One region of the Serratia aquatilis genome, then DNA from elsewhere that is predicted to be linked to it. Evidence: predicted binding sites of a transcription regulator. Region 1 holds the regulator's gene; each other region holds the start of a gene.
The links. The regulator CRP, encoded in region 1, controls carbon source genes, mostly activating them, when cyclic AMP is high. The targets are predictions, from matches to a motif close to ATGTGANNNNNNTCACAT.
Positions count from the first base shown of each region.

Region 2: SAQUA_RS15735 (ABC-F family ATPase) is a predicted target of CRP. The motif match lies at 1,104-1,121, and genes of this name have one in related genera.
Region 3: udp (uridine phosphorylase) is a predicted target of CRP. The motif match lies at 9,547-9,564, and genes of this name have one in related genera.

Region 1 is NZ_CP173186.1:4,994,295-5,004,791, reverse strand. It holds gene SAQUA_RS22830 (aspartate aminotransferase family protein) at 1-437, shown strand, start outside; gene SAQUA_RS22825 (YccS/YhfK family putative transporter) at 768-2,837, opposite strand; gene crp (cAMP-activated global transcriptional regulator CRP) at 2,894-3,526, opposite strand; gene SAQUA_RS22815 (OsmC family protein) at 3,908-4,315, shown strand; gene SAQUA_RS22810 (LysR substrate-binding domain-containing protein) at 4,318-5,226, opposite strand; gene SAQUA_RS22805 (MFS transporter) at 5,420-6,610, shown strand; gene SAQUA_RS22800 (amidohydrolase) at 6,622-7,794, shown strand; gene SAQUA_RS22795 (phosphoribulokinase) at 7,835-8,704, opposite strand; gene SAQUA_RS22790 (YheU family protein) at 8,840-9,073, opposite strand; gene SAQUA_RS22785 (hydrolase) at 9,070-10,050, opposite strand; gene SAQUA_RS22780 (LysE family translocator) at 10,169-10,497, shown strand, end outside.
Region 2 is NZ_CP173186.1:3,482,289-3,492,785, forward strand. It holds gene SAQUA_RS15735 (ABC-F family ATPase) at 1-1,077, opposite strand, end outside; gene SAQUA_RS15740 (antibiotic biosynthesis monooxygenase family protein) at 1,299-1,643, opposite strand; gene SAQUA_RS15745 (cytochrome P450) at 1,624-2,598, opposite strand; gene SAQUA_RS15750 (ArsR/SmtB family transcription factor) at 2,681-3,364, shown strand; gene SAQUA_RS15755 (helix-turn-helix domain-containing protein) at 3,493-3,948, shown strand; gene betA (choline dehydrogenase) at 4,031-5,686, opposite strand; gene betB (betaine-aldehyde dehydrogenase) at 5,842-7,314, opposite strand; gene betI (transcriptional regulator BetI) at 7,335-7,931, opposite strand; gene SAQUA_RS15775 (choline transporter) at 8,317-10,356, shown strand.
Region 3 is NZ_CP173186.1:326,994-337,490, forward strand. It holds gene SAQUA_RS01445 (PTS fructose-like transporter subunit IIB) at 1-245, opposite strand, end outside; gene SAQUA_RS01450 ([formate-C-acetyltransferase]-activating enzyme) at 273-1,169, opposite strand; gene SAQUA_RS01455 (formate C-acetyltransferase) at 1,135-3,432, opposite strand; gene SAQUA_RS01460 (PTS fructose-like transporter subunit IIB) at 3,473-3,793, opposite strand; gene SAQUA_RS01465 (PTS fructose transporter subunit EIIC) at 3,868-4,947, opposite strand; gene ptsP (phosphoenolpyruvate--protein phosphotransferase) at 5,310-7,811, shown strand; gene fsa (fructose-6-phosphate aldolase) at 7,888-8,553, shown strand; gene SAQUA_RS01480 (dienelactone hydrolase family protein) at 8,591-9,427, opposite strand; gene udp (uridine phosphorylase) at 9,688-10,449, shown strand.

The sequences.
Region 1 (10,497 bases):
CGGTGAGTGCGATGCTGACTACCGAAGAGATTGCTTCTGTGATGCAGGTGGGTACTCATGGCACTACCTATGGTGGAAACCCGCTGGCGTGTGCGGTGGCTGAGGCGGCACTTGATGTTATCAATACGCCGGAAGTGTTAAACGGCATTGAGCATCGGCACGGGGTATTTGTGCAGGCTCTGCAGAAAATAGACAGAAAGTACGGTGTTTTCAGTGATATTCGTGGCTTGGGGTTGTTGATCGGCGCAGAGCTGAAAGCCGAATATCGCGGTAAGGCTCGTGATTTCCTGACCGCCGCTGCCGCGCGTGGCTTGATGATCCTCAATGCCGGGCCAGACGTGATCCGCTTCGCTCCTTCGTTGGTGGTGGAGCTGGAAGATATCGAAGAAGGCATGGCTCTGTTTGAGTTGGCTGTGCAGGATGTGATTAACGCCTAGGCTGTATCCCTTAACTGTCCGTGGTGCCGTCGCAGACCCAAAAGCCCATTATCAAGGCGGAGGGCGCAGAGTAGAGTGGCCCTCTGTTCAAGCCCGACAACGCAGAGGATGGGCTTTTGGGGCGCGACCCGCAGGGTTGGGGCCATTTGTAAGCATTGCTGCGTTATTCGCCGCTTATTTGGTCCACCAAACCTCACGGCTCACGCCTTGCTCTGCGTACAAATGACCGCCAGCGGCGCTCGCGTCCAGTTAAGGGGCACAGCCTAGTGTCTCTGTGGAGGCTGAATATCAGGTGTGGCCTCTACTATATTGAAAATCGGCAGGTATATGTCAGCCGTCACGTAGTCTGCGTTTTAACCAAATCCCATGGTGTGGGCGTTGGCGCCAGGCCAGTGACGAAATGGTATGCATCACGCCCAGGTGTGAAAGTATGCGCCGCAAGTGGCGCTCCATTTCGGTTATTGGCATATCTGGGTGCAAATCTGGCAACTGCATGATGCTGCTACTGGTGTTCGGGCCGTCATACTCCAAGCGCTGCTGGCAACTTTGTAGCGCAATCTCACAACTTTGCAGATATTCCTCAGCCAGCTTTGGCGTCAGCATATAGTGCTCGCGTGCCAGAATGGTCATCGCATTCAGATGTTCGACAATAAACTGGTTGTGGGTGATCCATAACCGCATATCTGCCAGATAATCTGATTTGAACCCCGGCTCCTGCATCGCCTGATTGAGAGAGGTAAACAGGGTGTTATGCGCTTGATTAACCGACATTCGTGCATAGGCCAATTGGGCGGCATCCGGTTCCTCTAGTAACAAGCGTAACGCCGTTTGGTCATGCTCCAACGCCTGATGCGCATTTTTACGCAGCAACCCACTCTGCCATTGCGGCCACAGCCAGATTGTACCGCCAAATACCAGCACGCAGCCGATGAGCGTATCTATCAGCCGAGGCACCAGGAAATGAGTGCCGTTGAGGGCTAAAATTTGCAACGTGTAGACTGCGGTAATGGTGAAACCGATCACCGCCAGCCCGTAGTTTTTACGTAGAACCAGATAAGCCACGAGGGTGACTACCAGCATGATACACAGCGTCACCGTCTCCGGCAGTTGTAACTGTAACAACCCTGCTGCAATCACTAACCCGGCCACCGTGCCAAGCGCACGGTGTTGGATCCTCACCCGCGTGGCGTTGTAGCCGTTCTGGCTGACCAGCATGATGGTCAGTAAGATCCAATAGGGTTTTGGCAGATTGAAAATCATCCCCAGGCTGCTGCCGACGGCGAGTATCACCCCCAGCCGGGTCGCATTTCGCAAGGCGTTGGATTTGGGTGAAAGATAACTCACCACCGCAGGCCAGAACGGTAACCGCGACTGATTGACCATCAGGTCACGGCGATAAAGTGGGCGCTGAGTGCGCAGCAGGCGTGCGATGCGGCTGAAGTGGTAATAGCAGAATTGCCCGACCGGCTTATCAGCATGTTGTGTGGCGACTTTTTCCAATGCAGCCAGCTCGTTCTTCATACCAAAGCGTTTGGAACGTCGATGATAAAGAATGTCGCCAGCCACTTCGCGCAGGCGCGCTGCGATAACTTGCGCATTGCGGCGGATAATCGCTTCGGCCTGACTTTGCTCAACCAGTTTTTGTACCTCTTCCGGCTGGTGCAGGCTGACGGTAATGTGTTCCTGCAGATCGAGCGCGACCTGGAATCTGCGCTGCAAACGCTTTTGCTCGACATTACTGGCATGGGGCAGGAAGTTGAGTTGCTGGTATAACAGGCTGATCAGATCCATCACCTGTTGTTGGCGTTTCAATAAAGGCGGTAGAGCGGTTTCCGGATCGGTGTGCTGAGTCAGCAGTGAGTATTTGGCTTCTAGATAGTCGGCCAACTGGATATAGAGTTGGCTGAGGGATTCACGCATCGGCTGCTCTTTCCACAGCTTGAACCAGAACCAGGTGAACAACCCGTACCACGCCGTGCCTACGATATACAGCAAGGGGGTATGCCATATGGGTACACTGCCCGCCATACTGAGTGAGAAGATGGCGGCGACAAGGGCGGCGGGCAACAGACGCGCGTGCAGTGGGCTGATTTCACCGCTGACACCGAGTAACAATGCCATTCCCAGCATCAGTAAAGGCAACGGAATATGCCACAGCAGCGCCTGCTGCAGCAAAATACTGCTGAGGGCGAACAACGAACCACCAACGATCAGACGTTTGAAGAAGCGTTTGTGGGGGGTATCTAGCCCAGCAATATTGCAACAGGCGGGAACCAGCGAGAACAGTAACCCTAACTGCAGGTTGCTAATCAGCAATCCAAAAACCACGGGTAGGCAAAGCACCAGTGTTTGTCGCAGTGCGTAATTGACTTCAGGGTGGTAGATCAGGCGACGCCACATGGTTTGCTATTCAGCAGCTAAAGACACGGCGCCTTGTAGCGCCGTGTTTTCAAGGATTAACGTGTACCGTATACGACAATAGTTTTGCCGTGAGCGGAAATCAGGTTTTGGTCTTCGAGCATTTTCAGAATACGACCGACGGTTTCACGCGAGCAACCGACGATTTGGCCAATTTCCTGGCGGGTAATTTTGATCTGCATACCATCAGGGTGGGTCATGGCATCAGGTTGTTTTGCCAGATTCAGCAAGGTCTGTGCGATGCGGCCAGTAACGTCAAGGAAGGCGAGGTTACCCACTTTCTCTGAAGTGACTTGTAGACGGTTTGCCATCTGTGCGGACAGGCGCATCAGAATATCCGGGTTCACCTGGATCAGTTGGCGGAATTTCTTGTAGGAAATTTCAGCCACTTCACAGGCTGTTTTTGCTCTCACCCAGGCGCTTCGCTCCTGGCCTTCTTCAAATAATCCGAGCTCGCCGATGAAATCCCCCTGGTTAAGGTAGGACAGGATCATCTCTTTGCCTTCTTCATCCTTAATCAGCACCGCGACGGAACCTTTTACGATGTAGTAAAGCGTTTCGGCTTTTTCACCTTGGTGAATCAGCGTACTCTTCGATGGATATTTGTGGATATGGCAATGAGACAGGAACCATTCAAGAGTCGGGTCTGTTTGCGGTTTGCCGAGAACCATTCGCTGTTATCCTCTGTTGTAATCGCTGCCTTGTATCACAGGGGTCAGAGTTCCCTGTAAAACGTGCTTCTAGCCTGGTTTATTATTAGTGGCTATCAACAGGTTTTGAGGCGTGTTATAGAAATACGCTTATGTTCTAGCATATTGACTTGCGTGGAGTGCTGCAAGCTACATTCTGTTAACATGCCAATATAGGGGCCTTTCCTTGGACATTTCCCTGAAATCGGTGACCTGGAAAGAGTTATTGCGGCTTTGTTTGTAGCACAGAGTGAGGCGAGTGTCTTGTGTTGTCTCGCTTCAGCATGATTAGCATCAGGTTCCGTTGCCAGTTTCTATGCGAAAGCGTACTTTGTTTTTCAGAAATAAACCGGAGAGTACAAAATGCAGGCAAGAGTCAAGTGGGTAGAAGGGCTGACATTTATGGGTGAGTCCGCTTCTGGTCACCAGGTATTGATGGATGGTAACGCGGGGGAGAAAGCGCCAAGTCCGATGGAAATGGTACTGATGTCTGTGGGTGGCTGCAGTGCTATCGATGTGGTGTCAATTTTGCAAAAAGGGCGTAACGATATCGTTGATTGTGAAGTAAAACTGACATCAGAACGCCGAGAAGAAGCCCCTCGCCTGTTTACCCATATCAACCTGCACTTTATTGTCGCGGGTAAAGGGCTGACCGATAAGATCGTGGAACGAGCGGTAAACCTTTCCGCAGAGAAATATTGCTCCGTTGCGCTGATGCTGAATAAAGCCGCCAGCGTCACCCATAGCTTTGAAATCCGCGAGATTGCCTGAGCCTACCAACGGTAACGCTGGCAGTATGTGCGCAATAAATCAAGAAAGCGCCGCGCCGTGATGGTTAGCGGCGATTTTTGCGAGTACAGCACGCAATACTGTGCCTGCGGCAGACAGTCGATAGGCAATGCCACCAGCTTATGCTGCAAATAAAGCGGCGTCGCCATCGCTCGTGCCACGATAGTCAGATAGCCAGCCTCCAGTACCATACTCAGTCCATATGCTACCGAATCAGAACGGATGGGCGTGTGGGGCAGCTGCTGGTAGAAGGTGCCGAGCACCGACTGTAGCTGCTGGTAATACCCCATGTCGGTTTCCGGTAATACCAGTTTTGCCTCGCGGAGCTCGTCCAGTGATTTCGCCTGTGCCAGCGGGTGCCCTTGGCGGGCAATAATACAGAAAGGGGCGTTGAACAGCGGCTCGCGCACCAAATCTTCTAAAGGTAGTTCCGGACTAACGGTGCCGACGGCAAAATCCAGGCGCCCCTCACGTAATGCTGGTAGTAGGGTCGACATCTGGGCTTCACGGATCAGCAGATTGGCCTGTGGAAATGGCTGTTTGAACTCTTCTACCAACTCAGGGAGTACCGTTAGAGCCAGTAAAGAAGAACATCCCACCGCAACGCTGCCCTGCGAATGCTGGTTCAACTGCTGGATCTCATCGGTGGCACGCTGTAGTTCTTCCAGAATCAGCTGCATTCGCAGAGCGAACGCCCGGCCCGTTTCGGTCAGCGTCATCCCCTGGCTACTACGAATGATCAACTGGGTTTCCAGCACTTGTTCCAATTCGCGAATAGTGCGGCTTACCGCTGGCTGGGACTGCCCCAGGGCACGCGCCGCGCCGCGAATGCTGCCGCTACGGATCACCTGTTGGAACACTTTAAGTTGCTGTAATTTTGGTAAATACCCCATTCCTGCCCCTATCAGCAAAAGCTATCACTACTTAAAAAATTGTATCTTATGCAACATGGTAAAAGCCTATAGTTTCTAAGGTATTGATATAAGTGATTGTTATTTAAGGTTATAAAGTGACCTGGATCACACTATCAAAACAAGCCCGCCAGGATGGGGGAGGTCTTAGTGATAACTTAAAGGAATACCAGCGATGAAAAGTCGTTCACTAATGATTTTTTTGCTGTTTGTGGGTTATGTCGTGGTTTACATCGATAAAACCGTAATGGGTTTTGCACTGTTACCTATTGAACGTGAGTTCAATCTGCAGGCTGAGCAACTGGGATACATTACCGGGATGTTCTTCCTGGCCTACTCATTGTTCCAGATACCGGCAGGCTGGCTTAATGACCGTTTTGGCTTCAAGAAAGTCCTGTGCAGTTCGCTACTGCTGCTTGGCGGGTTTGCGCTGTGCTTCGGCATTCTGGGGTTCGGCCTGGGGCTGCTGGTGACGTTCCGTTTCCTTTCCGGTATTGGCCACTCTGGCTACCCTTGCTCTTGCGCCAAAGCCGTAGTGGCGAATTTCTCGCTAGAACAACGCACCTTTGCGCAATCGATCCTGCTTTCCTCCGCCGGGTTGGCGATGACCGCTGGGCCGCTAGTCGCAGTTTATTGTCTGGATCATATTGGTTGGCGCGGTTCCTTCTCGGCTCTTGGCCTGCTGGCATTCGCGATTGCCGCCTGTATCTTGTGGCTGGTGCCCAACCCGCCTCAGGCTGAGCGCACCCAGCCCGGTGCAACCGGGGCCAGCTATAAAGCCTTGTTGAAAAGCCCGATAGTGTTGCTGCTATTTGTGGCGATCTTCTGCATCAACATCCCGTCTTACGGTTTGATGGCTTGGTTACCGAAATTTCTGGTCCAGCAACGCGGGCTACCGATCGGTGTTTCCAGCATGGTGGTGGCTGCCGGTGGTTTGGGGATCTGGATCTCTTCCCTCGGCACCGGCTGGTTGGTGGGGCGTTATCTGCAAGGGCGTGAGCCAATGGTGATCTGTATGAGTTCCCTACTTAGCGCAATCTGCATCTGGCTGGTGTTTACCAGCGAATCGCCACTGGCCGCAAGCCTGTTCTTGTTCCTGAGCTATGTGTTTCTGATGGCGTCATTTGTCACGGTTTTCACCTTACCTATGAAACGCCTGCCTGCGGAAGTAATGGGGGCCGCAATGGGGCTGATCAACACCGGCGGCACCCTGGGGGGATTTGTTGCGCCGATTGCCATGGGCTATTTGATCACCCTAAGTCACGATTACATGTCGACGTTTATCTTTTTGGCACTCGCCATGGTGGTTTCTGGGTTAGTGATCCTGCCACTGGCGAGTCAGTCACGCCAGCCGATATTGAATTGAGGAGTACGAGAATGAATATTGAACAGTTGATAGCTGATGTTGAACAGCAGGTCCTGAACTGGCGTCGTCATCTGCATGCTCATCCAGAGTTATCTTTCCATGAGGCGCAGACAGCCGATTATATTGCCGAGCAACTCGCCAGTTTTGGCCCATTAACCCTAACCCGTCCTACCCCGAATAGCGTGGTTGCCGAATTGCAGGGGGCTGCACCGGGGCCATGTTTTGCCTTGCGTGCTGACATTGACGCCTTGCCAATCCAGGAAGAAAACGACGAACCCTTTTGCTCGACGCGGCCAGGGGTGATGCACGCCTGTGGCCACGATGCCCATAGCGCGATGCTTCTGGGGGCGGCCAGGGTACTATGCCAGTTACAATCCCGGTTACAGGGCTCCGTGCGTTTTATCTTCCAACATGCTGAGGAGGTACCGCCGGGGGGCGCGCAGCAGTTGGTGGATCTGGGCGTACTGGATGGTGTGAAGATGATCTTCGGCCTGCATGTGATGCCAAACTTCCCTACCGGTGAAGTGGCTTTAAAACCGGGCGTTTTCAGTGCTTCCAGTGATAACTTCGATATCGTGCTGCAGGGAAAAGGGGGCCACGGATCGATGCCCCACTTGTGTATCGACCCCATCCCTATTGGTGCAGAAGTCGTCACCGCATTGCAGCAGATTGTTGCGCGTAAGTTGGATCCGTTGAATGTCCCTGTCCTGACGGTGGCCACTTTCCAAGGAGGCGACAGCTATAACGTCATTCCTGACAGCGTCAGGCTGGCAGGCACTTTGCGTACCCATAATCGGGAGGTACGCGAGCGGGTGCCGCAGTTGGTTGAACAAACCATCGCTGGGATCAGCCAGGCTCATGGTGCCAGCTACAAGGTGAGTTGGACGCGTGGTTACACCATCGGTAATAACCATCCGGACGCGTGCGCCATTGCGCGTGAGGTGATTGCCGAAACCGTGGGGCCGCAAGCATTGCGGGAAATGACAACACCGATGTTTGGCAGTGAGGATTTCTCCTCTTATCAGGAGAAAGTGCCAGGGTGTTTCCTGTTTATCGGTAGCGGTAATGAAGCGATTGGTGCAACTTACGGTGTACATAATCCCAGGTTTAAACTGGATGAGGCGGCATTACTGATCGGGGTGCAACTGCACGTCGGCTTTATTCGCCGTTTGCTGATGCGTTAACGACGTTTGGCGCGGTAATAAACCGCGCCAAACAAGGTTGTTATTCTATCTTCTTGCCTTCCAATAACCGCTGGACCAGTGGAGCCATGATCAACTCCATTGCCAGCCCCATTTTGCCCCCCGGCACGACCAGCGTATTAATATGTGAAATAAACGATCCCTGCAGCATGGCTAACAGGTAGGGGAAGTCGATCTGATCTAAACCGCGAAAATGGATCACCACCAGGCTTTCATCCAGTGAAGGAATGGCTTTAGCGGCAAACGGGTTGGAGGTATCCACCGTCGGAACGCGCTGGAAGTTGATGTGGGTGCGCGAGAATTGGGGGGTAATAAAGTTAATGTAGTCTTCCATCGAACGCACCACGGAGTCCATCACCGCCTCACGCGAGTGGCCACGTTCACCGGTGTCACGCACCAGCTTCTGGATCCATTCGAGGTTCACAATTGGAACCACGCCAACCAGCAGATCAACATGTTTAGCCACATCGACGCGATCTGTCACTACCCCACCATGCAAGCCTTCATAAAACAACACGTCAGTTGGAACCGGCAAGGGTTCCCAGGGAGTGAAAGTGCCTGGAACCTGATTGTAGGGCACCGCTTCATCGTAGGTGTGCAGATATTTGCGAGAACGACCAGTGCCGTCTTTGCCATATTGGATAAAGCTTTGCTCAAGCAGGCCAAAATTATTGGCTTCCGGGCCGAAGTAGCTGATATGGCGACCTAAATCGCGCGCTTTACGGATGGCAGCATCCATTTCCGGCCGGGTAAAGTGATGGAAACTATCGCCTTCCAACTGAGCAGCACGGATGTTTAGCTGTTGGAAAATTTTGCGGAAAGCCTGGCTGGTGGTGGTAGTCCCGGCACCGCTGGAGCCGGTTACCGCGATAATAGGATGCTTGGCAGACATAGTTGTAAGTCACTCCGAATTTAGTACGCGTGAGTCAGGCTGTGGTGACCTTTTCCCCGTGACCCTGTGCGCGCCTTGGTTGGCAATAATCCATTGTTACCTGATTTTTTGTGCCAGTCATAGGCCTGAAGTCGACTAAATATCTTCTTGCCCGGCTCGTATCTGCCCACGAGGCATCAGATTAATAGTCTCATGCAACTCCGACCACACCAGAACCACCTCACCACTTTTTAACTGTCGGTGCACATCTCCTACCTTTTGCTCCAGCGTGCGCTCATGCTCGCCATAGTCGGTTCCTTCACGCAGGACAAAGGATTCGATCAGGCTATTCAGGGTCTCTTTTTCAAGCTCTTGCCAGGGGATAATCACGTTGTCGATTCCAAGAAAGGGGAAAGCCAGGATGGAATACGGTATTCCAGCCACATTTGTGGTTTTTTTAATGTGCCGCCAACAAAGCCAACGTGACCGCCACATTCCGTCAACTGATATTCGATATTGGCTGGCAGACTGGCGAAATCCGGGATCACCTCATCTGTCATAAAGGGATCGTCTTTAGCATGAATGATCAGCAATGGCGTGGTGATCTGCGGCAACAGAGGTAAGGCACTGCAACGGCGATAATAATCAACAGCATTACTGAAACCGTGAATGCGCGAGGTTATCACTTCATCAAATTCGCGGATGCGCCGTAATTTGTTTAACTGTGGCAGATTGAGCGGCAGCGTACCTGGATAATACAGTAGTTTACGCGCCGCGTTCTGCTTAAGCTGGCCCAGAAGGTAGTGCTGATAAACGCGGGAAAACCCCTGTTCCATTCGTATGGAACACGGTTCCAACATCAGCGGTGCAGAGACGATCACTGCCGCCTGTAATAGACTGTCATCCCCCTGTTGTGCCAGATAGTAAGCCAGCATATTGCCGCCAAGAGAAATGCCGACCGCTGCGGTGGGTGCTTCACCAAGGCTTCCTCGCAACCATCGCAGGAAAAAACGGGCATCTTCTGTTTCACCGGAGTGATAGATGCGTTGTTTGCGATTGGGAACACCGCTGCAGCCGCGAAAATGCATGATCACCCCCAGCCAACCCTTTTCGCGCCACGCATTGAGCAGCCCGTGGGCATAAGGGCTGTAAAAATTACCCTCCAACCCATGAAATAGCACGACGCGTGGTTTATTGCGCGCCAAATAGGGATCTTCATTCCAGGCCAGATCGACAAAATCGCCATCGGGCAATTCCAACCGTTGCCAGAATGGTTTCAACATGACACGACGACGAACCAGCCGTGGCAGCAGGGTTTGCAGATGTGGATTACTGGCCCCAGTCATGGGACGGAAGGATTCATTCATAGTTGAAGAAAATTCTTGTTGGCGGCTATTGTGTGATCAATACCGCACTGTTAGCTTCAATATCCAATGTGAACAATCATACTGCAAAAAAAACATTTGGGTGAGGAGCACCCACCTCATGGAACTGAGTTTATTTCTTTCGATGCTAGGCTTCTTATGGGTTGCGGCAATCACGCCGGGCCCAAATAACATGCTGCTCACTACTTCTGGTGCCAATTTTGGTTTTATGCGTTCGTTGTGGCTGATGATTGGCATTATGTTGGGTATGCAAAGTATTTTGTTGCTGGTGGCCTTTGGCGTCGGGGGATTGATCCTGATTTATCCCTCCTTGCACCTGATCCTGAAGATCCTCGGTAGCCTCTATCTGCTATGGCTGGCATGGAAAGTGGCTACCGCAGCCTATGAAAAGCTGGAAACAGATGCGGCACCGCCAAAGCCTATTCGCCT
Region 2 (10,497 bases), 1.5 Mb from region 1:
TGATTTACCGATACCGTTAGGCCCCAGAATGGCGATCTTCTCACCAACTTCAACCATCAGGTTGAGTTTGCTGAACAGTGGGCCGTTATCAAAACCTTTGCTGAGCGCTTCCACTTCGAGCGCATTACGGAACAGCTTCTTGTCCTGTTCAAAACGGATGAACGGGTTCTGACGGCTGGAGGCTTTAACCTCTTCCAACTGGATCTTGTCGATCTGACGGGCACGGGAAGTAGCCTGCTTGGATTTGGAGGCGTTGGCACTGAAGCGGCTGACGAATGACTGCAGTTCGTTAATCTGCGCCTTCTTCTTGGCGTTATCTGCCATCAAGCGCTCACGCGCCTGGGTGGCGGCAGTCATGTACTCGTCGTAGTTACCTGGGTAGACACGCAGTTCGCCGTAGTCCAGATCCGCCATGTGAGTACACACCATGTTGAGGAAGTGACGGTCGTGCGAAATGATAATCATGGTGCTGCTGCGTTCGTTCAACACCTGCTCCAGCCAGCGGATGGTATCGATGTCCAGGTTGTTGGTTGGTTCGTCGAGCAACAGGATTTCTGGATCGGAGAACAGTGCCTGTGCCAGCAGGACACGCAGTTTGAAGCCGGGCGCAATCTCGCTCATCGGGCCATAGTGCTGTTCTACCGGGATACCGACGCCAAGCAGCAGTTCACCGGCACGGGCTTCTGCGGTATAACCATCCATCTCGCCATAGGCCACTTCCAGATCGGCCACTTTATAGCCGTCTTCTTCGCTCATCTCTGCCAGTGCATAGATGCGATCGCGCTCTTCCTTCACGGTCCACAGTTCGGTGTGGCCCATGATCACGGTATCGAGCACGCTAAATTGTTCAAAGGCGAACTGATCCTGGCGCAATTTACCCAAGCGCTCATTAGGATCAAGGAAGACGTTACCGGCACTCGGTACCAGATCGCCCCCCAGAATTTTCATAAAGGTAGATTTTCCGCAGCCGTTGGCTCCGATCAAACCATAGCGATTACCGCCGCCAAACTTGACTGAGATGTTTTCAAACAGCGGCTTACTGCCGAACTGCATAGTGATGTTGTTAGTGCTTAACACAGCGCTCGCTCTTAATTTAATTAGGAATGTGATTTGGCGCGCATTATGCCATAACGGCAGTAAGAGATCGCAGGGATTTTTGGTTGTTTTTTAATCAGCAAAAAGACGACTGTGGGTACCTACCTCCGTTGCGCCTTAAACGGGTTGTATAATCAAGCAGGCGGTAAGTGCGCAACCCCGGGTGAACAGCACTTGCCGCCTTTCTGTAACTTGGATGCTAATCAACCGTGAACCTTACGGCTATCGGCCGGGGCTTGCTCCCTAGGCTCCAGCCCATAATCGCGGACCACGTCGGCAACCCGGAGCCGGTAATGCTCCAGTACACCGTGCCGCCCGCGAGACTGCGCCTGACGATGCTGCTCCAGATTACGCCACTGCTGTACCGCCGCTTCGTCACGCCAGAACGAGAGCGAGAGTAATTTCTCGGGATCGGTCAAACTCTGAAAGCGTTCAATCGAGATAAAACCATCGATCTCCGCCAATAGCGGCTTCAACTCCGCCGCTAACTGAAGGTAAGTTTCCCGCTGTCCTTCTGCAGCCTGCAATTCAAAAATCACCGCAATCATTATTATGCTCCTTGGCAGTATAGAACTCTGGCACGTGCGCATTCTGCGAAATGCGCCAGCGGAAGTAGCTCAACAGACTGGGGTCGAAATTAAGGGCAGATAAATAGTCGATCCCCGCCAGCGCTATGGTTTTCGCCCAATGGGAACCCGGGCATTGATGAACACCGTAGCCGAAAGCAAAACTTTCCTCAGCCGTTTTCAATGGGATGGTTACGCATTGCCCTTTAACCAGCGCCTGGCCGTCCAGCTGCGTATCCCGCAAAGCAAAGCGGCGAGTAGTATGAATGGGTGGCGTTTGCCGCAGTACCTCTGAGATCAAATATTCTGCTGATTCAGAACGATGGCTCATCAACAACAACGTTTGCCCCAATAATCCGGCGGTTCCTTCACAAGCCTGAAAAAACAGCCCGATGGCATTGGCCTCTGCCAGTGAACGATCGCCAATCTGCAGGCTCAGGCGGAGAAACAGCGGGCCATCGGCTTGTTGCATCCTGATCTGTAATTTTCCAGCAGCCTGCGCTCCGCTGATCATTTGCTGAGTGCTGCCACCGGGGGCAATACAGCGCACAAAATCCATCACTTCATCCACCAGCGCGTCGCGCTGCCGAACGGCCACTCCCAGCATTTCTGCCAACAGGCAGATCGGTAAAGAGTAATTAAAGCGGGTCAGTTGTTCCGCCGTTGACAGGCGAGTAGCCAACTGTTGCGCTACCTTGATAGTGGTCTGGCGAATGTCATCTTCACTGAACGAGTCTAAAGCCGCGCCAATCGCCGCCTTTAATTCCGGCTGCACGCCGTCATCGCGCATACGAACCAGAGAAGCAAATATTGGGTGAGCCGGTGTGGCAAGTAACGCCGGGGGTACCGGTTCATGGGCAGGTCGAACACCGAGGTCGCGATGAGTTAATGCTTCACATACCGCTTGCCGCGATGTCACTGAGAATGGGCAGGCCATGATCGAAGTCTCCTTTTTAGCTTATGAGGGAGGAGCCATTGTCGGGGTAGCCGAGAACCGATACTTCGATTATGCTCGAAGTATGAATGACACCCCACTTGAAGACCGTCTGGCAACGTTGACTGCCGCCATTGCCGATCGCACTCGGGCACGTATGCTGTGCCTGCTAATGGACGGGCGCGCCTATACCGCTACTGAGCTAAGTGCCGCAGTGGATGTTGCAGCCTCCACCGCCAGCAGCCACCTCTCTCGCCTGCAGGAGCAGAACCTTATCGCCTGCGTGAAACAGGGCCGCTATCGCTTCTACCGTCTAGCTGGCAAACCGGTGGCTGACGCACTGGAAATGTTGATGGCTCTGGCCGGGGAGGAGCGACCAAAAGTCAAAAGCACTACCCCGGACGCACTTCGTTTTGCTCGGACCTGCTATGACCATATTGCTGGTGAAATTGCAGTGCAATTGCATCACCGGCTACTGGAACTGGGCTGGCTAGAAGGGGAAAACGACTACCAACTCAGCAACCAAGGGCTGGCAGCTTTAACACAGCTCGGTATCGATTGTTCTGCACCACCTTCGCGGAGGCGTTTCGCCTGCGATTGCCTGGACTGGAGCGAACGCAAGGCACATCTCGGTGGTGCACTGGGCGCTGCTATGCTGACGGCCTTTGAGAGGCGTGGCTGGCTCTGGCGCCAGCTCGACAGCCGGGCACTGCAGCTCACTCCCGCAGGGGTAAAAGCCTTAAAGTTGCATTTTGGCCTTTCGCTTTAGTTGCTTCGATTTACCAAGTTTATACTTGCGTAACCCGCCATACGAGCCTATTATCAAAGAATATTCTTGGATTATTGGCACTTATTTCAATGTGACCTGAATGTCGTAACCGCGGGAGAATTAAAATAATGGATCGCACCAATATCATTCACGACTTGCTGGACTGGATTGAAACGCACCTGGATCAGCCGCTGCTGTTGGATAATGTGGCGGCAAAATCAGGCTATTCCAAGTGGCACCTGCAACGCATGTTTCGCAGCACTACCGGTTATGCACTTGGCAGCTACATTCGCGAACGCCGTTTGTCGAAGGCTGCGCAGGCGCTACGCGCGACCCCTCGCCCCATTCTAGATATTGCTCTACAGTTCCATTTTGATTCCCAGCCTTCATTTTCGCGGGCATTTAAAAAGCAGTTTGGCAAAACGCCAGCAGTCTATCGCCGAGGTTCCCAACAGGATGGGGCAGACCAAAAATCGTCAAGCATCGCCCCTTTACCCGGCTATTACCACGGTTCGCCTGGTCTGCATCTGCTCTACAACTACAAATGTATGGACGAAAACTGCGCCGCCTGGATGGGCCAGTGATACTAAGCTGAAAAAATCAAGGCCATTGAGCATCGCCAATGGCCTTTGCTTACTGCCCCACTACAACGGGGGTTACCCCGTCTTACTGCCCCTCAGTGGCAACATGATACTCTGCGGTACTGCGCGCTAATGGCTCCCTCTGGCGGATGCGATCGGCAATTTTCTCGGCGATCATGATAGTGGTTGCATTGAGGTTACCGGTAATGATCTGCGGCATGATTGAGGCGTCGACTACCCGTAATCCTTCAACTCCATGAACCCGCCCTTGGCCATCGACCACCGCCATCGCGTCCTCTCCCATTTTACACGAGCATGAAGGATGAAAGGCGGTTTCCGCATGCTGGCGGATAAACGCATCGAGCTGTTGATCACTTTTTATCTCAGCTCCCGGACTGATTTCTCGACCACGGTATTGATCCAACGCCGGTTGCGCCATGATCTCCCGCGTGATGCGAATGGCATCGCGGAACTCCTGCCAGTCCTGTTCGGTTGACATATAGTTGAATAAAATGCTCGGATGCTGGCGTGGATCTTTGGACTTTACCTGGATGCGGCCACGGCTTGGTGAACGCATCGAGCCCACATGGGCCTGAAAACCGTGTTCTTTTACCGCATTGCTGCCATTGTAATTAATCGCTACCGGCAGAAAGTGATACTGAATATTGGGCCAGGTAAAGGCCGCACTGCTGCGGATAAAACCACCAGCCTCAAACTGATTACTCGCCCCAATGCCGGTACCGTTGAATAACCACTCGGCTCCGATTTTCGGCTGATTAAACCATTGTAATGCCGGGTAGAGCGATACCGGTTTTTTACAGGAATACTGCAGGTACATTTCCAGATGATCCTGCAGATTCTCACCAACGCCAGGCAGATCGTGTACCAGATTAATCTCCAGACGCTTGAGTAGCGCCGCCGGGCCAACGCCGGAACGTTGCAGGATCTGCGGCGATGCAATTGCCCCAGCGCACAGCAGCACTTCGCGCTTGGCTCTGGCCGAATGACGGTGATTGCTATCGCCTTTCAGGTAACAAACGCCGACCGCGCGTTTTTCACTGAACTCAATATGGTCAGTGAGTGCATGGGTAACAATTTTCAGATTCGGACGTGAACGCGCCTGATCCAGATAGCCACGAGCCGTACTGGAACGGCGTCCATTCGGCGTCACGGTACGATCCATCGGGCCGAAACCTTCCTGCTGATAACCATTCAAGTCTGAAGTGCGTGGAAAACCGGCCTGAACACCGGCCTCAATCATGGCATGGAACAGCTCGTTGTTGCCGGTTTTCGGTGTGGTCACACTGACCGGCCCTTCCCCACCATGATAATCATCAGGGCCGATATCGCGGGTTTCCGACTTGCGGAAATAGGGCAAGCAGTCAAGATAGCTCCAGTCTTCAAGCCCGGTCGCTTTGGCCCAATGATCAAAATCCAACGCATTACCACGGATGTAACACATGCCGTTAATCAGTGATGAACCGCCGAGGCCTTTACCACGGCCACACTCCATACGGCGGTGGTTCATATGGGGTTCAGGATCGGTTTCGTAAGCCCAGTTATAGCGCCTCCCCTGCAATGGGAAAGCCAATGCCGCTGGCATCTGGGTGCGAAAATCCATCCGGTAATCCGGCCCACCGGCCTCCAACAGCAGAACGCTGACATCAGCATCTTCAGTTAAGCGTGTCGCCAAGACGTTACCGGCAGAACCGGCACCGATAATGATGTAATCATATTCCATCAATTATCTCCTTTGGTTAAAGTGCCCCCGCCTGCCCTCTTCATAAAAAGAGGGGCGTGATCCTCAGCGTGATTTTGCTGATGGCGGCTTTAGTGCCTTCAGCCGCCTGTTTGGCGGCAGGGGAAAGGGGGAAATCAGAGAAAACAGGACGGTAATCAGAACACGGAGCTATAGTCGCCCAGCTCCACCTGTACCGATTTGACTTGTGTGTAATGTTCCAGCGTAGTCAGGCCATTTTCGCGGCCAACGCCGGACTGCTTATACCCGCCGACAGGCATTTCCGCCGGTGACTCGCCCCAGGTATTGATCCAGCAAATTCCGGCTGCCAACTGGTGGATAACCCGGTGTGCACGCGCCAGATCCCGCGTCACCACCCCAGCGGCCAGCCCGAAATCCGTATCATTAGCGCGCCTGATCGCTTCAGCCTCGCTTTGATAGCTGAGAATACTCATCACCGGGCCGAAAATTTCCTCACGGACAATTGTCATATCATCATGACAGTCACTGAACACCGTGGGGGCAACGAATGCCCCTTTGCCAAAGGCTCCTTGAGTGACGCGCTCACCGCCACAAAGCAGGCGTGCACCGCTGCTTTTACCACTCTCGATAAAACGCAGTACCGATTCCATATGAGCAAAACTCACCAACGGACCAAAGTTGGTAGCAGGATCGGTGGGATCCCCCAAGCGGATACGCTTTACCCGCTCAAGGATTTTAGCTTCGAACTCTGTTTTCAGAGTCTCGGGGATAAACACCCGTGTGCCATTGGTACACACCTGCCCGGAACTGTAGAAATTGGCCATCATGGCGATATCGGCTGCCCGATCCAGATCGGCGTCATCGAAAACGATCAGCGGCGATTTGCCTCCCAGCTCCATAGTCACCTGCTTCAAGCTGGAGGCAGAAGCATTAGCCATCACTTTTTTGCCGGTTTTCACGCCACCGGTGAAGGACACTTTGGCAATGCCGGGATGCTCGGTAAGATATTGCCCCACTTGTGTGCCAATGCCGGTAACGACGTTGAATACGCCGTCGGGCACCCCTGCTTCACTATAGATCTCCGCCAGTTTTAACGCGGACAGTGAAGTGACCTCGCTGGGTTTGAAGATCATGGCGTTGCCTGCCGCTAATGCCGGAGCAGATTTCCACAGTGCGATCTGAATCGGATAATTCCATGCACCAATACCGGCAACTACGCCAAGAGGCTCACGGCGGGTGTAAACAAAGGCGGTGTCACGCAATGGGATCTGCTGGCCTTCAAGCGCCGGGATTAACCCGGCGTAATATTCCAGCACGTCGGCTCCGGTCTGAATGTCCACTACCGTGGTTTCGGACAGTGCCTTACCGGTATCGAGCGTTTCCAGCATTGCCAATTCATCATTACGCTCACGCAGGATATCCACCGCACGGCGCAAAATGCGTGAGCGCGCCATTGCAGGCATTGCTGCCCAAACCTTCTGCCCGCTGGCCGCACTCGCCACCGCACGATTAACATCTTCAGCACTGGCCACCTGAACCTCGGCGATCACTTCACCATTGGCCGGGTTAACCGCATTGAAGGTTTTACCTTCGGTACTGTCTACATAGGCACCATGGATATAGAGCTTCTGTAAGCCAAAACGGGTCATTAAGTTCTCCTCTGGTTAACTCAGGGTGATCGATTCATCCCAAGTTGAAATTCAATGTACTCGGTGGCAAGCGCAGTCGCCTGTTGCTGGTTGAATGCCACTCCGCGTAACGCACTACGCAACCATAAACCGTCGATCAATGCCGCCAGACCTTTGGCCGCCAACCTGGCATGCGGTTGCGGCATTACGCGGCGAAACTCAGCACACAGGTTGGAATATAAGCGACGGTCATTGACCTGTTGCAACCGGTTAAGCTGCGGCTGGTGTAAACTGCTGGCCCAGAAAGCCAACCAGGTCTTCATTGCGGCACTGTTGGTCTGGCTGACGTCAAAGTTACCGGCAACAATCGCCTGCAACCGCGCTGTCGGGCTGTTATCGTCCAACGCCTGTAGCCGCAGTTTCACCGCATCACCCAAATGGCCGATCAAATAGCGCATGGTCGCTTCCAGCAATCCGTTCTTATCCTTGAAGTAATGGCTGATGATGCCATTGGAAACCCCCGCTCGGCGCGCTATCTGTGCGATGGTGGCGTCGTGCATTCCCACTTCATTGACTGTGGCCAACGTGGCTTCAATCAACTGCTGCCTTCTTATTGGCTGCATCCCTACCTTAGGCATGATTCTGGCTCTCAAAAACGACTCAACGCTGACTATTAAACTTTTTTTTGATTGAACGTTCAATCAAAATTGAATATATTTATTGCCAGCAGGTTAATAAAAGGTGTGTTTTTAGTTGTTTTTCACACTGATTTTCGTGAGGTATTTAACGAACCTGACCAAAATCAGTCCTCATCAAACCGAAGGGTTACCGTCATAGCCACTTGCGCACCAGCGAGTACGGTTCTCACCTGCAAGCCACCCAGTGCTTAATTAACCGTTGCAACGGCAGCGCCAAATAATTCGCCGCAGGCTTCTTTCCACACTTACCGGCACGATGGACAGCGAGTCCCTGCTCAGTTGTGGGCATGATTTTTTACTTAGTCATTAAAAAAAGAGGAAGACGATGACAACCAGCGAAAACTCCTCAAAACCGCAAAAAGATCGACTCAATCCGGTGGTTTTTTTCACTTCGGCCGGATTGATACTGGCTTTCACCTTGATGACCATTTTCTTCACCGAGCTCTCCGGGCGCTGGCTAATCCAAACTCTCAATTGGGTGTCCTCGACCTTTGGTTGGTACTATCTGCTGGCTGCCACCTTATACATCGTGTTCGTGCTGTTTATCGCCGCCTCACGGTTTGGTTCGATCAAACTGGGTCCAGAACAGTCAAAACCTGAATTTAGCCTATTGAGTTGGTCGGCAATGCTGTTTGCCGCCGGGATCGGCATTGACCTGATGTTTTTCTCCGTAGCCGAGCCGATCACGCAATATATGATGCCGCCGGAAGGCGAGGGGCAGACGTTGGAAGCGGCACGTCAGGCCATGGTCTGGACACTGTTCCACTATGGCCTGACCGGCTGGTCGATGTATGCACTGATGGGCATCGCTCTGGGTTACTTCAGCTATCGTTATAATCTGCCGCTGACTATTCGTTCTGCTTTGTATCCAATATTTGGTAATCGTATCAATGGCCCCATCGGCCATAGCGTTGATATCGCGGCGGTGATCGGCACCATATTCGGTATTGCGACTACCCTGGGAATTGGCGTGGTGCAACTCAACTACGGGTTGAAAGTGCTGTTTCAAATACCGGAAAACCTGACAGTACAGGCCGCGCTGATCCTGCTTTCCGTGATTATGGCCACCATCTCGGTCACCTCCGGCGTCAATAAAGGTATCCGCATTCTTTCCGAGCTGAACGTGCTGCTGGCGCTGGGGCTGATCGTCTTTATCCTGTTTGCTGGCGATACCGAGTTTCTGCTCAATGCGCTGGTGCTGAACGTTGGTGATTACACCAACCGCTTTATGGGGATGACGCTCAACAGTTTTGCCTTTGATCGCCCCGTTGAGTGGATGAATAATTGGACACTGTTCTTTTGGGCATGGTGGGTAGCGTGGTCGCCGTTTGTTGGGCTGTTTTTGGCGCGTATTTCCCGTGGCCGGACTATCCGCCAGTTTGTGGTAGGCACGTTGATCATCCCATTTGTGTTTACCCTGCTGTGGCTGTCGATCTTTGGTAACAGCGCGCTCTACCAGATTATTCATGGTAATACGGCTTTTGCGCAGGAAGTGATGCAGCATCCTGAGCGTGGTTTCTATAGCCTTCTGGCACAGTATCCGGGGTTCACCTTCAGTGCCTCGGTGGCAACCATCACCGGGTTGCTGTTTTACGTAACCTCTGCCGACTCCGGCTCGCTGGTGCTGGGCAACTTTACCTCGCGGCTGAGTGAAATCAACAGCGATGCACCAAACTGGCTACGCATTTTCTGGTCTATTACTATCGGCCTGTTGACTATCGGTATGTTGATGACCAATGGCGTGTCAGCACTGCAAAACGCTACCGTCATTATGGGATTGCCATTCAGCTTCGTGATTTTCTTTATCATGGCCGGTTTGTATAAATCCTTGCGCATCGAGGATTATCGCAAAGCCAGCGCGCTGAATATCTCTGCACCTACCCCGGTTTCAACTAATGATGTGCTTAACTGGAAACAGCGGTTGTCGAGAGTGATGAACTATCCGGGGACGCAATATACACAGAGGATGTTGGATACCGTTTGTCGCCCAGCCATGCTGGAAGTCGCGCGGGAATTGGAGTTGCGCTCTGCCAAGGTCGCATTCAATGAAATTCCACCGATAGACGAAGAGCGTCTCCCCCACCTGGAATTACTGGTTCATCTGGGTGAGGAACAGAATTTTATCTATCAGATTTGGCCGCAGCGTTATTCAGTGCCGGGCTTCACCTATCGAGCCCGTTCCGGCAAGTCTCATTATTACCGGTTAGAAACCTTCCTGATGGAAGGCACACAGGGCAATGATCTGATGGATTACAGCAAGGAGCAGGTGATTGGCGATATCCTTGATCAATATGAAAAACACCTTAACTTCCTGCACATTCACCGTGAAGCACCAGGCAATACGCTAACCTTCCCAGACAGATAATCGCAAAGTCAAAGGGCAGAGGTTAGGCTGTGTCCCTTAATTGCACGCGAGCGCCGCTGGCGGTCATTTGCGCACAGGGCAAGGCGTGAGCCGCGAGGTTTGGTGGACCAAATAAGCGGCGAACAACGCAGCAATGCGCGC
Region 3 (10,497 bases), 760 kb from region 1:
TGTACGGAGCGGTGGTGCTTAAAGCGTTCACTTTCCGCCAGCAGGATATCGCTGATCAACAGCACCACATCGGCCTGGGCCAGATCCTCTGCGGTCAACGCGTTTTCAATCCCCAACGCCCCCTGAGTTTCGACTTTGACCGGCCATTTTTCCAGCGCACACAGTTTTTCCAACCGCTCTGCGGCCATGTAGGTATGGGCGACGCCGCTGATGCAGGCGGTGACCGCCACGAGTTTGATCGTCATAAGCGCCTCTTACCCTGTTAACTGCGTTCAACCGCCAATCACCACCCGATAACCGGCCTGCTGCGCCATGGCCTGTATGGGGGCGATCTCCTGCTCGGAGGGAGGTGCCATATTATGCAGCGCATATTCGCGCCCCAGCAGAGCATATTTGGCTTCTCCATACTGATGAAAAGGTAACAGGTGGATCTCGGGCAGTTCGAAAGGCGCGAGGAATGCCAACACCTGTTCCATATTCTCCCTGCTCAAAGTGTAGCCCGGGATCAGCGGCAGACGCGGAATTAGCTGAACTCCACGCTGTGCCAGCGCGGCAAAGTTTACCAATACCCGTGGCTGATCGATATTCAGCAGCCGTTTGGCCGTATCTGCATCCATGATCTTCAAATCGAACAGCACCTGATCGCAGTGTTCCGCCAAAGCCATCAGGCTGGCGAGCGGTGCATCCCCAGCGGTCTCTATTGCGGTATTGATGCCCAGAGCCTGGAGCCGTTGTGCCAACTGGGTGGCAAATGCTGCCTGCATCAATACTTCCCCACCGGAGAGCGTCACACCACCGCCGGAGGTGCGATAAAACACCTCATCTTTGAGGATTTGCTGTAACAGCGCATCCAGCGTTATGTTCTGGCCGATGAGCTCCATTGCGCCGCTTGGGCACTCCTGCGCATCGTTCAGGCAGGGTTGGCAATGCAGGCACTTGGCCTCGCGCCGCACGCGGTGGATCTTGCCGGACATCGATTCTGGATTAGCGCACCATGGGCAGGTATGCGGGCAACCTTTGAAGAACACCACGGTGCGGATGCCCTGACCGTCATTCAGTGAATAACGCTGAATGTTGAAGATGCGCCCCTGCGGCACAGCGTTAGCAGCCTGGGGTAGCCCAGGCTGAATAAGCTTATAGTTGATGCGCTGTGCGGCGGATGATGTCATCCTGGATCTCCTTCGACAGCTCTACGAAGAATGCGCTATAACCTGCGACCCGCACCACCAATCCGGCAAAGTCCTGTGGCCGAGCCTGCGCCTCGCGCAACGTTTCGGCATTCACCACGTTGAATTGAACATGCTGTAACTTGAGTTTGGTAAAAGCACCCAGGAAGTCTGCCAGCTTGTTTAACCCTTGCTGCCCCTCCAGGGTGCTTGGGGTGAATTTTACGTTCAGCAGCGTACCGTTGGAGAGCAGGTAGTTATCCAGCTTGCTCACCGACTTCAGTACCGCCGTTGGCCCTTGGGCATCCTGGCCGAGCATCGGCGAAAGGCCACCGTCTGCCAATTGCTCACCGGCATAGCGCCCGTCTGGCGTTGCGCCGACCACTGCACCCAGTGGGACGTGGGCAGACACGGTGTAAGAGCCCGGCGTAAACTGGCCGCCACGCGGGTTACGGTATTTTTCCACCTCTTTGCAGTAAAATCGCAGCAGATCGGCGCTGATAAAATCAACTTCATCAATATCATTGCCGTATTTGTCAAAGCGGTTGATCAGCCGTGCGCGGATCTTTTCCCCTTCCGGGGTGGCGAAGTTGGCCTTCAGCGTCGCCAATAGCTGGTCAAAACTCAGCCGTTGTTGTTCGAAAACCATGCCTTTCAGAGCATGCAGTGAATCGCTCAGGTTGGCGATACCGATCCCCTGAACCCCAGAGAAGTTGTAACGAGCCCCTCCTTTGGTAATGTCTTTACCGTTTTGCAGGCAATCGTCAATAAATGAAGAGAGGAGTGGGACCGGTGCCCAGTCGCGGTGGCCGATATCGCAGATATTACTGCCTTGAGCCATCAGTTGGACGTAATGGCGGATTTTTTCCCGGATCTGTTCCAGCAACTGCGGGTAGGTGAGGGGGCTGTTGCCCTCATTGTCCAACAGCGTCAGTTCCATCACTTTCAGCAGGTTGAACATGGCAATGTCGTGCAGGCCATAGGTGCGCCCTGGGATCGAGAGTTCAACACAGCCGACCACCGCGTAGTCACGGGCATCCTCCAGCGAAACGCCACGGTTGAGAAAGGCCGGCACCACCACTTCGTCGTTGAAGATTTGTGGAATACCGGTGCCAAGGCGGATGGTTTCGGCGGTTTTCAGCAGGAATGGCCGGTCAATAAATTCGTTGACCCGCACCCCCAGGTTTGGCTGCGGCAAGCGGATATTCTGGTAGGCATCAAGACACAGGAACGACAGCACGTTGACCGCGCTACGGCCAGTTTCCGTCAGGCCGCCCAGCAAAATGGTATAGCCAGTTGGGAAGCCCGCAAAGTAACGGGCGCTGGAGGTGGAACGCAAAAGTACGATGTCGTTGCACTTAACCCACAGGCTTTCCAGCAACTCCTTGAGGAAAGCGGGATCTTCCCCCTGATTGAGCGAAGCCTGATAAAACGGCAGCATGTACTGGTCGAAGCGGCCCAAAGACAGGGAGCTGGCGTTGGATTCGTACTGCAGAATAATGTTCATGTACCAGAACAACTGGCAAGCCTGATAGAAATCCTGCGGTTGGTGGTGGGCAATCTGGCTGGAAACCGTGGCGATGCGCAGCAACTCGGCGCTGCGGGCATCGTTGCCACATTCTGCCGCCATGCGCCGTGCCAGGGTGGCATAGCGCAGGATATGGCGCTGTGAGGCTTGCAACAGCAACAGTGCCGCTGTGTAGAACGCATTATCCGGCTGCCGTGCGGCGAGCGTTTGCAACTCGGCTAATAGGTTGTCCAGCCCGTGGTTCAGCAGGCGCGGGTAATCGATAATGATATGCCCTTGGCCTTTGTCCGTTTGGTTGATGCTGAAGATTTGGGTCTGGGTTGCCGTTTTAACCTCTTCCGGCATCTGGCTGTTGATGAAATCCTTCATCGAACGCTTTTCCCAGTAAGGATAAAGCTGTTCGCGGTAAATCTGTTTGTCGGCTTCAGAAATGGCAAAGCGATCTTGTGGGCGCGTTGGGAAAGCGTCTAACTCTTTCAGCAACCAGTAAGGATCCATCTCTGGCGACATGATCCCCGCACGGGGTTTTACCGTGCGGTTGCCCGCGATCAACTCGTCTTCCCGTATGGCTATTTCAACGTGATCCAGAATATAGGCCGTGGCTTTGGCTCGGCGAATAATGGTGGGCTCCCCCTCGGTTTGCCGATGGCTGGCAGTGTAGAGCAGTGCGCGTTCCAGTGAAATTTCACGTGGAGCGGAGAACAGAGCGGCTTTCAGGCGTTCGATACGGGAGATCATCACGTGTTCCTTTTTGCTGCAGGGTTGAACGGTAAGCCTGTCAGGCCAACTGCGCCAGATGGGCTTCTATCTTGTCCATAATGGCATCAGCACGTTTTACCGCGTCGCTGATACCTATGCGCACCACGGTTTTCCCTTTGAAGCGCTCTTCGAACTTGATACCGATGTCCTTGGTCAGGATCACCAGATCGGCAGCGGCAACTTCCTCGGCGGTCAATTCGTTTTCCAGGCCGATAGATCCCTGAGTTTCAACCTTGCATTGCCAACCTTTAGCTTTGGCGGAACGCTCAAGGGCTTCTGCAGCCATGTAGGTGTGAGCAACGCCGGATGGGCAAGCGGTAACCGCGATAATCGTCGTCATAATAAGTTCCTCAATGATACCTATTGTCTTGCAAGCGACCGCTTTGACTGGCCACCGCGTGCAAGGGTATTTGTTCAGTTAATTTCAAAATCCAGATCCAGATCGCTTTCCTGTGCCGCTTGTGCACTCTGCTTCTTGGTAGCAAAGCTTTTCAGTAAGTTAACCAACAGCGCGGTGACCACCATGCCCACCAAGAGCGCGGCTATGAAGCCCAGCTTGCCCTCAACCACTGGCAGTACAATCAGGCCGCCCCAACCGGCATAACATTGTGCGCCGACCAATGCCGCAGTTACTGCAGCACAGGCGGTGCCGATCATGATGGAAGGAATGACGCGCAACGGATCCGCAGCGGCAAACGGGATCGCCCCTTCAGTAATGCCGACGCAGCCCATTAACAGTGCCGCTTTGCCCGCTTCGCGTTCTTCGGCGGTGTAGTATTTGCGGCCAATCAGCGTGGCCAGCCCCAGGCCAAGCGGTGGGGTGGCGATGGCCACTGCCGCAATGGCAACGACCGTGTAAACACCCTGAGCGACGCAAATCAGCATAAAGGCATAGGCCACCTTGTTGACCGGGCCACCCATATCGAAGGCCAGCATCAGGCCCAGGATAATCGCCAGCACGACGATGCTGCCCTGCTGCATGCCCTGCAACCACTCGGTCAGGCCGTGGGTCAACGCGCCAACCGGTTCACCCAGGCCCCACATCATGATGCCCGCGGTGAGCAGGGTGCCGACAATTGGGATCACGAAGATCGGCATCACCGAACGCAGGATCTTCGGCACCGGGATCTTCTTGAGGTAGAACACGATAATCCCCCCCAGCAGGCCGGCGATAATCGCGCCAAAGAACCCGGCCCCGAAAGAAGCGCCAACCCAGGCCCCGATTGCCGAGGGAGCCAGCGCGGAACGATCGGAGATGGAGTAGCCGATGTAGGCGGCCAGGAAAGGCACCATCAGCGTCAGACCGGCTACGCCAATGTCGAACAGTTTTTTCAGGTTTGGGTCGGTGGCCGCATCGGGCACGGCGCCTTTGCCATACAGCATGACGGAGATGGCCAGCAAAATACCGCCAGCGACTACAAATGGGATCATATGGGAAACGCCAGTCATCAGATGCTGGCGTGTATTTTTAAGTATGTTGAGCAGATCTTTCATCGTTCACTCCCTGGCAGCAACCAGCGTGCTTCTGAGATAAAAACCACCTGAGAAATAACCCCTGATGGAGAAAGGTTGTTGCCTATCACAATAGGCATCTGCCTGCGCTACCGACAGTGGACAAAGTTGCCATTTACTGGATTTTTGTAATGTCAGGAGAAAAGTGCGATCAAACTCAAAGTGTCAGACGGAATAAACGCGGATTGCTCGAATAGGCTTTGTGAGCGGTATCGCATTTATGTGGTAAGAATACATTTGTCCAGTGTTTGACATTTTTATCCGCTAGCCGTGGTGTACACCGCACTTTTATCCTTGTGGCAAACCGGTGCTGTTCACCGCTGCTTTGGTATGAGGAAAGAGTGATGGCTAAAATCGTGACGTTTACCTGCGTGCTGCCCAATGGGATCCATGCGCGCCCAGCCAGCCATATCGAAACCCTGTGCAACGGTTTCCGTTCACGCTTTGAATGGCATAACCCACGCAGTGGCATCCGTGGGGACGGTAAGAGTGTCCTCTCGTTGATCGGTACCGATATTCTGCTCGGCGATGAGTGCCGGGTTACCATTGAAGGTGAAGATGAGCAGGCGGCGTTCGAACGCCTGAGCCAGTTTATTCAGCATGAGCTGCCACTCTGTGACGAAGCCTTGCCCCAGGTAGATGCCCATGCGGAGCTGGAGCCGATCCCTCAGTCCCTTGCCAATCTGCAGCCGACGCTGTTTCGTGCTCGTTCGGTCAGCCAGGGAACCGCCAGCGGTAAGCTGGTGCATCTGGCGCGGGTGGATCTGCATGCCTTGGCTCTACCGCCAGCCAACAGCGTTGAGCAGGAGCAGGATCGGCTGGCCGATGGTCTGGCACGGTTGGGTAAGTCGTTAGATCTGCAACTGATGGCCGGTAACGGTACAACGACAGCGGTGCTGGAAGCACACAGCTCGTTACTGCGTGACGGCGCATTTCGCCAACACTTGCTGGACGGCGTTTTAAACGGAGTGGGCTGTGCAGCGGCGATCGTCGCTACGGCTGCCCACTTCAGCCAACAGTTGGCGCAGTCTGCCAGTGCCTATCTGCGCGAACGAGAGCTGGATATTCGTGACGTCAGCTTTCAACTCCTACAGCATATCTACGGCGAACATCGCTTCCCGGTACAGCAAGCGCTGACTAGCGACAGCATCTGCATTACCGATGAACTTACCCCCAGCCAGTTTTTGGAACTGGACAAGCGCTATCTGAAAGGTTTGCTGTTAGGCAGCGGTGGCAGCACTTCGCATACGGTGATCCTGGCCCGTTCATTTAACATCCCCACGCTGGTGGGGGTAGAGGCTACTGCCTTACTGCCATATTTGCATCAGCAGATACAGATCGATGGCGATCTGGGGCTGGTCGCCTGCGATCTTACCGAGCCGGTTCGCCGTTATTACCAGCAGGAACAGTGGTTGAGTGAGCAGATCCGCCACCAGCAGAGCGCCTATCTGGATCTGCCGGGGCGCACGGCGGACGGTGTTCGTATGGAAGTGGCGGCCAACATTGCGCATGCGGTAGAGGCTGAGGCGGCATTCAGCGGCGGTGCAGAGGCGATTGGCCTGTTCCGCACGGAAATGCTGTATATGGACCGTGGATCCGCCCCTTCAGAAGATGAGCTGTACAACATTTATTGCCAGGCGGTGGAGGCGGCGGCGGGTAAGTCGATCATCGTACGCACCATGGACATTGGTGGTGACAAGCCGGTGGATTACCTGAACATTCCGGCAGAGAACAACCCGTTCCTCGGCTACCGTGCGGTGCGTATCTATCAGGAGTTTCTGCCGCTGTTCCGTACTCAGCTACGTGCGATCCTGCGTGCTTCGGCACATGGCCCGCTGAAGATCATGATCCCAATGATCTCTTCAATGGAGGAGATCCTCTGGGTGAAGGATCAACTGGCCGAGGTGAAGCAATCCCTGCGCGGTAGTCAGATCCCATTCGATGAAAAAATCCCGCTCGGCATCATGCTGGAAGTGCCTTCGGTGCTGTTTATCATCGATCAGTGCTGTGAAGAGATAGATTTCTTCAGTATTGGCAGCAATGACCTGACGCAGTATCTGCTGGCGGTGGACCGGGATAACGCCAAAGTCATCAAGCATTACAACAGCCTGAACCCGGCATTCCTGCGCAGTTTGGATCACGCGGTCCGCGAAGTGCACCGTCACGGAAAATGGATTGGCCTGTGTGGCGAGCTAGGGGCCAAAGGCTCGGTGCTACCCCTGCTGGTAGGGATGGGGCTCGATGAGATCAGCATGAGTGCTCCTGCTATTGCAGCAACCAAAACTCGTCTGGCCAAGTTGGATAGCCGTGAATGCCGCCTGTTGTTGAACCGTGCGATGGCCTGCCGTACTTCACTGGAGGTGGAACACCTGTTGGCGCAGTTCCGTATGGAACAGAGCGATGCTCCGCTGATTACCCCTGACTGCATTGCCCTGGGGGTGGATTGGCGCAGCAAAGAAGAGGTGATCAAAGGCATGGCGGATAACCTGCTGCTGTCTGGCCGTTGCCGTTATCCACGCAAGCTGGCCGCCGATTTATGGGCGCGTGAAGCAGTGTTTTCCACTGGGTTGGGCTTTGGCTTCGCTATTCCACATACCAAATCTGAGCATATTGAGCAGTCGACAATCAGCGTTGCCAAGTTGGCGCAGCCGGTGGTCTGGGGCGAGGAGCAGGCGCAATTTGTCATCATGCTGACCCTCAATAAACATGCCGCTGGGGATCAGCATATGCGTATTTTCTCCAAACTGGCGCGGCGCATCATGCACGAAGCTTTCCGTGAAGCATTGGTGAACGCAGTTTCCGCCCAACAGGTGGAAACATTGTTGAAACAGGAGCTAGAACTTTAGGTTTTGCCGTTAAGGGAATTAGCCCAATCCATTCCGGGCGCTGCGGCGCCCTCCATTTTCGCTTTGAGGTACAACCATGGAACTCTATCTGGATACTGCCGATGTCAATGCGGTGAAGCGTCTGGCGCGCCTTTTACCGTTACAAGGGGTAACGACCAACCCGAGTATTGTCGCCGCATCACGCACCTCGCTATGGGAAGTATTACCTGCTCTGCGTGATGCGTTAGGCGGGCAGGGCAAACTGTTTGCTCAAGTGCTGGCCACAAAGGCAGACCTGATGGTAGAAGAAGCGCTTTTGCTCAATCGGCGGGTTTCTGGGCTGGTGGTGAAAGTGCCCGTTACTGGAGAAGGATTGGCGGCGCTTAAAATATTGCATGGTATGGGGATCCCGACGCTAGGCACTGCGGTCTATGGCGCGGCTCAGGGGCTGCTGTCTGCCTTGGCTGGAGCCGAGTATGTGGCGCCTTATGTCAACCGGGTGGATGCTCAGGGGGGCAGTGGGACCGCTACCGTAAAGGAGCTACAGCAACTGCTTGAATTACATGCTCCACAGGCGAAAGTGCTGGCGGCAAGTTTCAAAACACCGCGTCAGGCATTGGAGTGCTTGCTGGCAGGCTGTGAGGCCATTACTTTGCCGGTGGACGTGGCTGAGCAGTTTATCAGCGCCCCGGCAGTACTGGCCGCAGTGGACAAGTTTGAGGGTGATTGGCACAGCGCATTCGGCACATTGACGCTGTGCTAAGGAGAAAAAGGGGCAGTGGTTGCCCCTGAACTGACAATTACCTCACGCCAACGACACCGTGCTGCATGAACCACGCCAACATACGCTGCCAGCCATCCGCTGAAGCTTCGGCATTATAACTCGGGCGGTAATCGGCATGGAAAGCATGGCCTGCCTGCGGATAAACTACAATCTCGGCATCGGCGTTGGCCGCGCGGATTGCCTGACGCATGGTTTCCACCGTATCCAATGGAATGCTGGCATCCTGGCCGCCATATAGCCCCAGTACCGGAGTTGAAAGATGGGTGGCAATATCGACCGGATGCTTCGGTGAATTCAGGGTCTTCTCGCCGACCAGTTTGCCATACCAGGCTACTGCGGCTTTCAACTGCGGATTATGGGCGGCATACAGCCAGGTAATGCGCCCGCCCCAACAGAAACCGGTGATCGCCAGCTTACTGGCATCGCCACCGTGGCGCGTTGCCCAGTGAGCGGTATGATCCAGATCGGCTAATACCTGGTTGTCCGGAACTTTACTCACCAGTTTTTGTACCAGCTCACCGATATCGCTGAAATCTCTGGCATCCCCCTGACGGAAATAGAGTTCTGGCGCAATGGCCAGATAGCCCTGTTTTGCCAGGCGACGGCACAGATCCTGAATATGTTCGTGAACGCCAAAGATTTCCTGCACTACCAGAATGACAGGGAGTGGCCCAGGATGGTTGGCCGGTTTGGCGATATAGGCGGGAAGATCGTCCCCCTGCGAAGGGATAGTGGTCTCGCCAACATGTATGTCGTGTTCATCAGTCTGGATAGTTGAAGTCGCCAACGGAGCAACGGCTGGGGTGAATCCCCCCTTGGCCTGGTTGAGTATCATTTCTGGTTCGGTTTTCATTACAGTCTCCATGCGATAACGCGGCTGAGCTTAACTATAGGCAAGATTACCGCTTATTTTTCATGCCATGGTCGGTATAGCCTGAACTTGTCGAAAACATTTCCCTTGGTGATTTTTATTTGTGATTCAAATCACATAAATAATGTAGGTTAATTTTCGTTTCTTTATATATGGTGACTACGGTCACTAAATTTGCCTGGAATTTTCAGTAGAGTACATTTTTGTTCCTCCCACAAACGGGTTCCATGAGGAGTATTCCTATGTCTCAGTCTGACGTTTTTCACCTTGGCCTAACTAAGAATGATTTACAAGGGGCTACACTGGCCATTGTTCCCGGTGATCCACAGCGTGTAGAGAAAATTGCCAAGCTGATGGAAAACCCGGTGCATCTGGCCTCTCATCGCGAATTTACCTCCTGGCGTGCGGAACTGGATGGCAAAGCGGTGATCGTCTGCTCAACCGGTATTGGTGGCCCATCTACTTCGATTGCCGTTGAAGAACTGGCGCAACTGGGCATTCGCACCTTCCTGCGTATTGGTACCACTGGTGCTATTCAAGCCGATATCAACGTTGGCGATGTGCTTGTTACCACAGCAGCGGTGCGCCTCGATGGTGCCAGTTTGCACTTTGCCCCGATGGAATTCCCGGCAGTAGCGGATTTTGCCTGTACTACTGCGCTGGTTGAAGCCGCCAAGGCTTGCGGTGCAACCACGCATATCGGTGTCACTGCTTCTTCCGATACTTTCTACCCCGGTCAGGAGCGGTACGATACTTATTCTGGTCGTGTGGTCAGCCGTTTCAAAGGTTCGATGGCCGAGTGGCAATCCATGGGCGTGATGAACTATGAAATGGAGTCCGCCACCTTGCTGACCATGTGTGCCAGCCAAGGACTGCGTGCGGGAATGGTTGCCGGTGTGATAGTCAATCGCACCCAACAAGAGATCCCCAACGCGGAAACCATGAAGAAAACTGAAAGCCAGGCGGTGCAGATCGTGGTTGAAGCCGCTCGTCGCCTGCTGTAGCTCCTGCCAAATACGGGCCGTTCAACGGCCCGTGAGGTTGATGACAAA